DNA from 2 places in the Nonomuraea sp. NPDC050783 genome. Region 1 is predicted to be linked to the other one. Evidence: riboswitches for the same ligand, from Rfam matches in the RefSeq annotation. Region 1 holds a riboswitch; the other holds the start of a gene.
The links. A riboswitch is a leader RNA that binds a small molecule or an ion and turns the genes downstream of it on or off. The one in region 1 is predicted to bind S-adenosylmethionine.
Positions count from the first base shown of each region.

Region 2: another riboswitch for S-adenosylmethionine. It lies ahead of AB0H75_RS16505 (aminotransferase class V-fold PLP-dependent enzyme); the one in region 1 lies ahead of AB0H75_RS46485 (50S ribosomal protein L11 methyltransferase).

Region 1 is NZ_JBFAHK010000036.1:36,117-40,853, reverse strand. It holds gene AB0H75_RS46500 (LLM class F420-dependent oxidoreductase) at 1-570, shown strand, start outside; gene AB0H75_RS46495 (YciI family protein) at 665-1,018, shown strand; gene AB0H75_RS46490 (RNA polymerase sigma factor) at 1,015-2,235, shown strand; gene AB0H75_RS46485 (50S ribosomal protein L11 methyltransferase) at 2,259-2,996, opposite strand; SAM riboswitch class I at 3,004-3,105, opposite strand; gene AB0H75_RS46480 (DUF664 domain-containing protein) at 3,360-4,349, shown strand; gene AB0H75_RS46475 (helix-turn-helix transcriptional regulator) at 4,355-4,737, opposite strand, start outside.
Region 2 is NZ_JBFAHK010000005.1:408,854-413,590, reverse strand. It holds gene AB0H75_RS16515 (NADH-quinone oxidoreductase subunit D) at 1-496, opposite strand, end outside; gene AB0H75_RS16510 (DoxX family membrane protein) at 642-1,574, shown strand; gene AB0H75_RS16505 (aminotransferase class V-fold PLP-dependent enzyme) at 1,620-2,831, opposite strand; SAM riboswitch class IV at 2,967-3,082, opposite strand; gene AB0H75_RS16500 (TerC family protein) at 3,241-4,005, shown strand; gene AB0H75_RS16495 (cytochrome P450) at 4,005-4,737, shown strand, end outside.

The sequences.
Region 1 (4,737 bases):
CGCCGCCTGCGCGAGGCCGTGCAGATCATCCAGTCCATGTGGACCGAGACGAGGACCACTTTCGAGGGCACCTACTACCAGGTACGAGACGCCATCAACGAGCCCAAGGGCGTGCAGTCCCCCCGCGTGCCGATGATGATCGCCGGCGCCGGCGAGAAGGTCACGCTGAAACTGGTGGCCCAGTACGGCGACGCCTGCAACATCATGGCCTCCCCGGACGAGCTCAAGCGCAAGTACGGCGTCCTGCGCGACCACTGCGATGCGGTGGGCCGGGACTTCGGCCAGATCGTGCGCACGGCGTCGTCGTACTGCATCATGGCCGACACCGACGAGCGGGCGCGTGCCGCCGTGCCCCCGTGGGCGCCCGCCGTCTTCCCCGGCGACCTCGGCTCCTACGGCCTGGTCGGCACCCCGGACACGATCCGCGAGCGCCTGGCCGCCTACGAGGACGCCGGTGTCCAGGAGCTCATCGTCAGCTTCCACGAGGCGCTGGACCCCAATGTCGTCCGCCGCTTCGCCTCGGAGTTCCTGTATCCGGCGGCGGGGGGTGGTCACGCGTTCATGCGGTGACATCGCCGGGGGCGTGATGTCGAATTCCGGCGTCCACGGGAGTCTTTACCCCGACGCCGCCGCACCGGCGGGCGACGGGAGAAAGGATTCCGGCATGGAGTACGCACTGCTGATCTACGGCGACGAGAAGGTCTGGGCCGCGCAGACCGAGGACGAGCTGCGCGAGCTGGCCGCGCGGCACGAACGCTTCGTCCGCATGCTGGACGAGCGTGGGGCCATGCGCGGCGGCAGGGAGCTGGCGCCGGTGAGCGCGGCGACCACGCTGAGGCGCCGGGGCGAGGACGTGAGCGTCACCGACGGCCCGTTCGCCGAGACCGCCGAGGTGCTGGGCGGCTTCTACCTGATCGAGGCGGCCGACCTGGACGAGGCGATGGAGCTGGCGGCCCGGATGCCCGAGGGCGTGGTCGAGATCCGGCCGGTCGTGCCGGTGCGGGAGAGTGCGGGCTGAACGCTCACGACGCGGTCGAGCAGGCCTACCGGGAGCACTGGTCGGGCCTGCTCGCGATGTTGCTGGCCCGGCTGCGCCGCTTCGACGTGGCCGAGGACGGCCTGCAGGACGCCTTCGTCGAAGCCGCGCGGACCTGGCCCGAGCGGGGCGTGCCCGGCCGCCCGCAGGCGTGGCTGGCCAGGACCGCCTACCGGCGGGCGCTGGACCGGCTGCGCCGCGAGGAGGGCGACCGGCGGCGGCTGCCGCTGCTGGTGACCGGACCGGCGCCCGCGGTGGAGGGCGCCGCCCCGGACACCATCGCCGACGAGCGGCTGCGGCTGCTGTTCGCCTGCTGTCACCCGGCGCTGTCGGCCGACGCGCGGGCGGCGTTGATGTTGCGGTTCGGGGCGGGGCTGAGCACGGCGGAGATCGCCCGCCTGTTCCTGGTGCCCGAGCCGACGATGTACGCCAGGCTGACCCGGGCCAAGGCCAAGATCGCGCAGTCCGGCATCCCGCTGCGTCGGCCGGACCCCGGCGACCTGCCCGGGCGGCTCGACGTCATGCTGAAGGCCGTCTACCTGCTGTTCGCCGAGGGCTACCGGCCCGGCGCGGGCCCCGGCCACCAGCGGCCCCGGCTGGCCGAGGAGGCGATCCGGCTCGGCTACCTGCTCGGCGAGCTGCTGCCGGGGCAGGAGGACGTCCTCGCCCTGCTGGCGCTGATGATCCTGCAGCACGCCAGGCGCGGGGCCCGCTCGGACGGCGAGGGCCGCCTGGTCATGCTGCCCGACCAGGACCGCTCCCGGTGGCGGCTCGACGAGATCGGCCGTGGCCTGGACCTGCTGAGCAGGCTGGGCACGGCGGCGTCCGGCGAGTACCACCTCCAGGCGCTGATCGCCGCCGAGCACAGCACGACGGGCGCCACCGACTGGCCGCGCGTCGCCCGGCTGTACGCCGAGCTGGAACGCCGTACCGGCTCACCGGTCGTGCGGCTCAACCGGGCGGTCGCGGTGGCCGAGGCGGGGTCGCCGGAGGCGGCGCTGAGCCTCATCGAGGGCCTGGAGCGGGTCATGCCGGCCAACCACCTGGTTCCCGCGGTGCGGGCCGAGCTGTTGTGGAGGCTGGACCGGCGCGAGGAGGCGGTGGCCGCGTTCGACGCCGCCCTGGGGCTGGTCCGTACCGATGCCGAACGCGCCCATCTGGGGCGGCGGCGGGCCACCTGCCTGAACACCGCGGGGTGACCCGGCGGACGGCGGCGGCGCCTTCATCGCGCGGTGCGGGGCCCGGGCGCGGGCACCCGGGTGAACTGCCAGACGTTGACGCGCCCGCGCAGGCCGGGCACGAGGCTGCGCCAGGCCGGGTCGAAGGGCAGCTCGGCGTCGGCGAGCAGCCGCGGCCCCGTCCAGCTCGGGTGCCTCGCCAGGGACGGGTCCAGGACGGCGGCGGCGGTGGTGCGGACCCGATGGGCGCTGGAATGGGCGAGGATCAGCCGGAGGGCGTCCAGGCCGTCCTCGCCGCCGCCGTCGTGGAGATGGCGCTGGTCGGCCGGCACCTGGGGCAGCAGCGCGGCCGGGCGTTGCGGCGGGTTGACCGCCAGGAGGTGGGCGCTCATCGGGGCGAGCAGGCGCCAGTCGGCCTCCCACAGCGTCAGCCGCTCCCGTGCCCCGGGCCCGAGGAGGGCGACGACGTTGCGGGCGGTGTCGGCGAGCGCGGCCGCGTCGTGGTCCTGGGCGATCACGTGCCGGGCCCCGGCGGCCAGGGCGGCCAGGGTGACCAGGCCCGCTCCGCAGCCCGCGTCCACGACGACATGGTCGCGGCTGTCGCGCATGGTCGAGGCGAGGAGGGCGGAGAAGGCCGACGGCCGGTGCACGCCCGGGCCGGCTTCCAGCTTCCGGCCCACGGCGGCCCAGTAGCCGATGGACCCGCCGTCCTTTCCGGGTGCCCGTCCCGCGGGTCCGGGGCACGGGGCGCCGTGGTCGGGAACGTCAAGGCACGTGCTCATGGAGACTCCCTCATCGTCTCCTGGCATTGGCACCTTTCCCGGGGGATCTCCGCCGGGGAGGTTGCCGGACCGTCGCGGGGCCAGGTCCCTCGGGTCCTCTGGATGATCGACGGGCGCAGATCCTGCCAGGTCACGCCGCACGCCGTCAAACGCCGCGCCACGCCCCGGCACGCCCCGCCGCGCTCCGGCAGGCCGGGGCGGCCATTCGGCCGGCGCGGCCCGGCGCGGGCCGAACGAAGTTCAGGCGCGATCGGCGCAGCGGCCTCCTTTCCGGCCGAACGTTCGCCGGGAAGCCCCGGCTGCCGGTCACCTGGCTAGGTTTCTGGGCGTTTCCGTCCCGCTCATCATGAAGGCGAGTCCCGCATGGCCCTGCCCACGAAACTGGTCGTCGTCATCCGTGCCGACCTGCCGCACGCGTGGGCGGTGAACGCCGCCGCCGTGCTGGGCCTGAGCCTGGGCGTACGGCTGCCCGGCCCGCCGCCGGAGGACGCCAAGGACGCCTCGGGCGGCCTGCACGCCGGGCTGGACCCGCATCCGGTGCCCGTGCTGAGCGGCACGCCAGGGGAGCTGCGCGAGCTGCACCGGACGGCCCGCGCCCGGGAGGACCTGGTCGCCGTGGGCTTCAACGAGGTGGCGCGGCGGGCCCGCGACTACGACGACTACCTCACCGCGCTCGCCGCCACCCCCGGCGAGGAGGTCGAGTACGTCGCGGTCGGGCTGCTCGGCCCGCGCAACCGGGTCACCGCGCTGACCAAGCACCTGCCGCTGCACGGCGCCCCGGCGCGGCGGCCGTCCGGATCCGGCGCGGGCGGCGCAAGGAGGGGGGACCTGTTCCCCGCGGGCGGCCACGATCGCCGGTTCGGCGGGCCCGCGACCGGCGACGAGCGGCGCCTCCTGCTGGACATGCTGCGGGCCCAGCGCGAGACCCTGCGGCTGAAGTGCGCGGGGGTGCCGGCGGAGCTGGCGCGCCGCTCGGTCGAGCCCTCGACGCTGTCGCTGCTGGGGCTGGTGCGGCACCTGGCCGACGTGGAGCGCCGCTGGTTCCGGCGCGTGCTGGCCGGCCAGAGCGCCCCGCCGGTCTTCTCCTCCGACGCCGACCCCGACGGGGACTTCGACGGGGCGGTGGACGACCCCGAGGTGATCGAGGCGGCCTGGCGGGCGTGGGAGGCCGAGGTGGCCTTCGCCGAGCGGTTCGTGGCGCGGGCGGCCGGCCTCGACGTCGAGGGGCACGACGCGTGGCGCGGCACCGTGTCGCTGCGCTGGGTGCTCCTGCACTTGATCGAGGAGTACGCCCGGCACAACGGGCACGCCGACCTGCTCCGCGAGCGGATCGACGGGGCGATCGGCCTGTGAGCCGGTCAGGCGGGTTCGCCGGCGGTTCGCGGGGTGCCGGCGTGCCGGAGCAGCAGCATCGCGTCGTGGTCGGGGGTGCCGGGCTCGGCCTGGTAGACCACGAGCCGGTGCCCGTCGCTGCGGGCCACCTCCAGCACCTCGTAGCTCAGCGTCATCCGGCCCACGGACGGGTGGTTGAAACGCTTGCGCCCGTTGGTGCGTGACCGGACGTCGTAGCGTTCCCATAGCCTGGCGAACTCCGCGCTCTTCACCACCAGCTCGCCGATCACCGCGGTCACGTCGGGCGCGTCGGGGTCGGCCCCCGCCACGGCGCGCAGGTGGGCCACGGTGGCGGCGGCCACCTCCTCCCAGTTGTCGTAGACCCGCCTGCCCTGGGGGTGGAGGAAGG
Region 2 (4,737 bases), on a different contig from region 1:
ACATGTAGTGCATGCGCCCGCCGGAGATCTCCTCCATGACGGCCTGGATGCGCTCGCGCTCGTTGAAGGAGTAGAAGATCGGCGTCATCGCGCCCAGCTCCAGCGGGTACGAGCCGAGGAACATCAGGTGGTTGAGCACCCGGTTGAGCTCGGCCAGCAGCGTGCGCGCCCACACCGCCCGGACCGGCGGCTCCATGCCGAGCAGGCGCTCGGCGGCCAGCACCACGCCCAGCTCGTTGGCGAAGCCGGACAGCCAGTCGTGCCGGTTGGCCAGCATGATGATCTGGCGGTAGTCGCGGACCTCGAACAGCTTCTCCGCGCCCCGGTGCATGTAGCCGATGATCGGTTCGGCGGTGGCGATGCGCTCGCCGTCCAGCGTGAGCCGGAGCCTGAGGACGCCGTGCGTCGAGGGATGCTGCGGGCCGATGTTGAGGATCATGTCCTCGGTGGCCAGCTCTTTCGCGCCCGCACCGATCCCGACCACGCGTTCCGTCATAGGGCCATGCTGCCACCGTCCCGGGGGTCGATCCAGCGCGGGGCCCGCCGTCGGCGATGGTCAAGGAATGGTACGGAAAGGCATCCCTCGCGGGGACTTGGGGTGGGACGTGGGGAGGAAGCGGAGGACGGGGGGAGAAAACACCATGAAGAGAGTTGTGTTCGATGTGGCGGCCCTGATCGCCCGGGTGGTGACCGGCGTGATCTTCCTGGCGCACGGCCTGCAGAAGTGGCAGGGCGGGCTCGGGGCGACGACGGGGATGTTCCGGGAGATGGGGATCCCGATGCCCGGCCTCGCCGCCGGGTTCGCCACCGTCGTCGAGACCGTCGGCGGCATCTTCCTGATCCTCGGGCTGCTGGTGCGGCCGGTGGGGCTGCTTCTGCTGCTCAACATGCTCGGCGCGATCGCCTTCTTCCACTGGAACAAGGGCGTCATGGTCGGCAACGGCGGGTGGGAGCTGGCGGCCGCGCTGGGCGCGCTGAGCCTGCTGTTCCTGGCGCTCGGCGGCGGGCGGATCGGGCTGGACGGGCTGTTCGGGGCGATCTTCCGGCGGCGGGGGGAACGGCGGGCCGCCGACGAGCTGGCCCGCCGGCACGCCGGGTCCGTGGACGACCGCATCGAGACCCCGCCCACCGGCACGTCCCGGGACACGGCGTACGATACGGCGTACGACGACACGACCCACGGAACGGCCCACGGAACGGCCTACGACACGCCCGGAACCGGGGCCGGGATCGCGGGGACCTCGGCCGGGGCCGGGATGGGCAGCCGCGGGCGGCACGCCGGAGGGCCGCTGACGCCGGCCGAGCCCCAGGAGCCCGCCGAGCCGCCGGAGATCCCCCGGCAGCCTGCCGCCCCCGCTCCGGGCACGCCCGCTTCGGGAACGCCCGCTTCGGGCACGCCCGCTTCGGGAACGCCCGCTTCGGGCACGCGGGCGCCCGGCACGAGGACGCCCGGCGCGGGCACGCCCGGCCCGGGGACATCAGGCGCGGGCGGTCTCAGCGACGAGGACCGGCGCGACATCGACGCCCTGGTCGCCGACGACCAGCCCGAGCACCGCAGGCCGCCGAACCGCTGAACGCCCGACGCCCGCCCCTCGTGCCCGGGGCCGCGCCCGGGGCGCTCAGCGGGAGGCGATGTCCCGCAGCGCCTCGACCAGCCGGTCCACGTGCTCCTGCGTGGTGCCGATGCCGATGGAGGCCCGCACGGCCGACGCCGTGCCGTCCTCGCAGCCGCCGTCGGCCGTGCCCAGCAGGTGCCGGACGAACGGGTGCGCGCAGAACTTCCCGTCGCGCACCCCGATGCCGTACTCGCCGGACAGCACCTCGGCCACCTCGCGCGCCGGCCGCCCGGCGACGGTGAACGACACGATGCCCACCCGCGGGTGGTCCTCCCCCCACAGCGACAGCTCGCGTACCCCCTCGATCGAGGCCAGCCCGGCGCGCAGCCGCGCGAGCAGCCGCTCCTCCTCGCGCACCAGCGCCGTCCACCCGGTGGCGGTGAGCGCGTCGCAGGCGGCGGCCAGGGCGATCGCGCCCAGCACGTTGGGGGTGCCGGCCTCGTGGCGCGGCTCGGGGTCGTCGTGCCACTCGGCGTCATCCCCGACCGCGCGCACCGCGCCCCCGCCCTTCAGGTACGGCTCCCCGCCGGCCAGCCAGTCGCCGCGCCCCACCAGCGCTCCGGCGCCGAACGGCGCGTACAGCTTGTGCCCGGAGAAGGCCACGTAGTCCAGGTCGAGTGCGGTCAGGTTGAGCTGCCGGTGCGGGACGAACTGCGCGGCGTCCACCAGGATGCGCGCCCCGTGCCGGTGCGCGATGTGGGCGAGGGCGGCGATCGGCCACAGCTCGCCGGTGACGTTGGAGGCGGCGGTGACGACGAGCAGCTTCGGCCCGTCGATGGCGGCCAGGGCCCGGTCGGCGGCGCGGACGGCCTCGCCGGGGAAGGCGGGCGGGGCCAGGCGGACGGCGTCCGGCCAGGGCAGCAGCGAGGCGTGGTGCTCGGTGTCGAAGACCACGACGGTGGTGCCGGCGGGCAGGCAGCGGGCCAGCAGGTTGGTGGCGTCGGTGGTGTTGCGGGTGAAGATCACCGCGTCGCCGGGGCGGGCGCCGACGAACGCCCGGACGGTGTGGCGGGCCTGCTCGTACCGGGCGGTGGTGAGCTGGGAGGCGTAGCCCGCGCCCCGGTGGACGCTGGAGTAGGCCGGGAGCGCGGCGGCGACGGCGGCGCTGACCGGCTCCAGACAGGGCGCGCTGGCGGCGTAGTCGAGGTTGGCGTAGCGGACCAGCCTGCCGCCCTTGACCGGCACCTCCAGGTCGGCGCCGACCACGGCGGGCACGGCCCGCCCGCTCCCGGGAGCGGGGAAGGGGGAGGGGGCGGGGGTCTGGGCGGGGACGGCGTCGCCGGTGAAGATCGTCAGCGTGGACACGGCACAACTCCTCAAGGGTCATCGGACCCCTGGAGGCGACCACGGAGCCCGCGCTTGCCCGCCACACCTCGTGACGGACCAGGTCTTCACCCGGGGCACCCCGCCGCGGACGCGAGGGTTGCCGGCCAGCTAGCCGGGGCTTGTCGCTGGCGCTCATGACCTACGTCCCGCACTATAACCGACGCCCCACGGCGATACGCAAGTCCGCGAACTTATCCGGAGCCCGGCTCGTTGTGTCCGAAAAGTCAGTGCCCGGACGTTCAGTGCCTGGAAGTTCAGTGCCCTGGAAGGCCGGCCAACGCGTCATGGAGGTGTTCGGATGCTGGATTGGGTGACCGATCCGCAGATCTGGATCGGTTTCTTCACCCTGGTCGCCCTGGAGATCGTGCTGGGGATCGACAACATCATCTTCATCTCCATCCTGGCCGGGAAGCTGCCTCCCGAGCAGCGCGACCGGGCCCGCGTGCTCGGCCTGGCCGCGGCCCTGGTCAGCCGGCTGCTCCTGCTGCTCGCCCTGTCGTGGGTGGTGCGGCTCACCGAGCCGCTGTTCACGGTCCTCGGCCAGGAGATCTCGGGACGGGACCTGATCCTGCTGCTCGGCGGCCTGTTCCTGCTCGGCAAGAGCGTCACGGAGATCCACCACAGCATGGAGCCCGCGCACGGCAAGGACGGCAAGCAGGCCGCCGCGGCCTCCTTCGCCTCGGTGATCGTGCAGATCATGGTGCTGGACGTGGTGTTCTCGCTGGACTCGGTGATCACTGCGGTGGGCATGGTGGACCAGCTCGGCGTGATGATCGCGGCGGTCGTGGTGGCGGTGGCGGTGATGTTGTTCGCCTCCGGGCCGATCAGCCGCTTCGTGGACGGCCATCCGACCATCAAGATGCTGGCGCTGTCGTTCCTGGTGCTGATCGGCGTGGTGCTGGTGGCCGAGGGCCTCGACCAGCACATCCCGAAGGGTTACATCTACTTCGCGATGGCGTTCTCGGTGATCGTGGAGCTGCTCAACATCCGGGTGCGCAGCCGGCACGGCAAGCAGGTCGAAGGGGCTCCTGAGCAGGAGGGGGAGGCTCCTAAGATGAAATAGTGCGCTTTGATCCTTGGAATCCGGATTTCGTAGCTCACCCGTACGGGGTCTACGACGAGCTGCGGCGCGAGGCGCCCGTTCGCTACTTCGAGCCCACCGACCAGTGGCTCGTCCCCCGCCACGCGGACGTCAACGCCCTGCTCAGGGACCGCCGCCTGGGGCGGTCCTACCTGCACGTGGCCACGCACGAGGAGTTCGGCAGGCCGCCGGAGCCGGAGTTCCAGGAGCCGTTCTGGCGGGTGATCAGGGCGGGCATGCTGGACGTCGAGCCGCCGGTGCACACCAGGCTGCGCCGGCTGGTGTCCAAGGCGTTCACGCCGCGCATGGTCGAGTCCCTGCGGCCGCGGGTGCGGGCCATCGCGGGCGGCCTCGCGGACGCGTTCGTGGAGAAGGGCGGCGGCGACCTGCTCGCCGAGGTCGCCGAGCCGCTGCCGGTCACGGTGATCGCCGAGATGCTCGGCGTGCCCGAGTCCGACCGCCACCTGCTGCGCCCCTGGTCGGCCGACATCTGCGGCATGTACGAGCTGAACCCGTCCCCCGAGGCCCAGCACACCGCCGTCCGCGCGGCCGAGGAGTTCGCCGGCTACCTCAGGTCCCTGGCCCGCGCCCGCCGCGCCGCGCCCGGCGAGGACCTGATCAGCGCCCTCGCCCGCATCCCCGAGCTGACCGAGGACGAGCTGGTCGGCACCTGCGTGCTGCTGCTCAACGCCGGGCACGAGGCCACCGTGAACG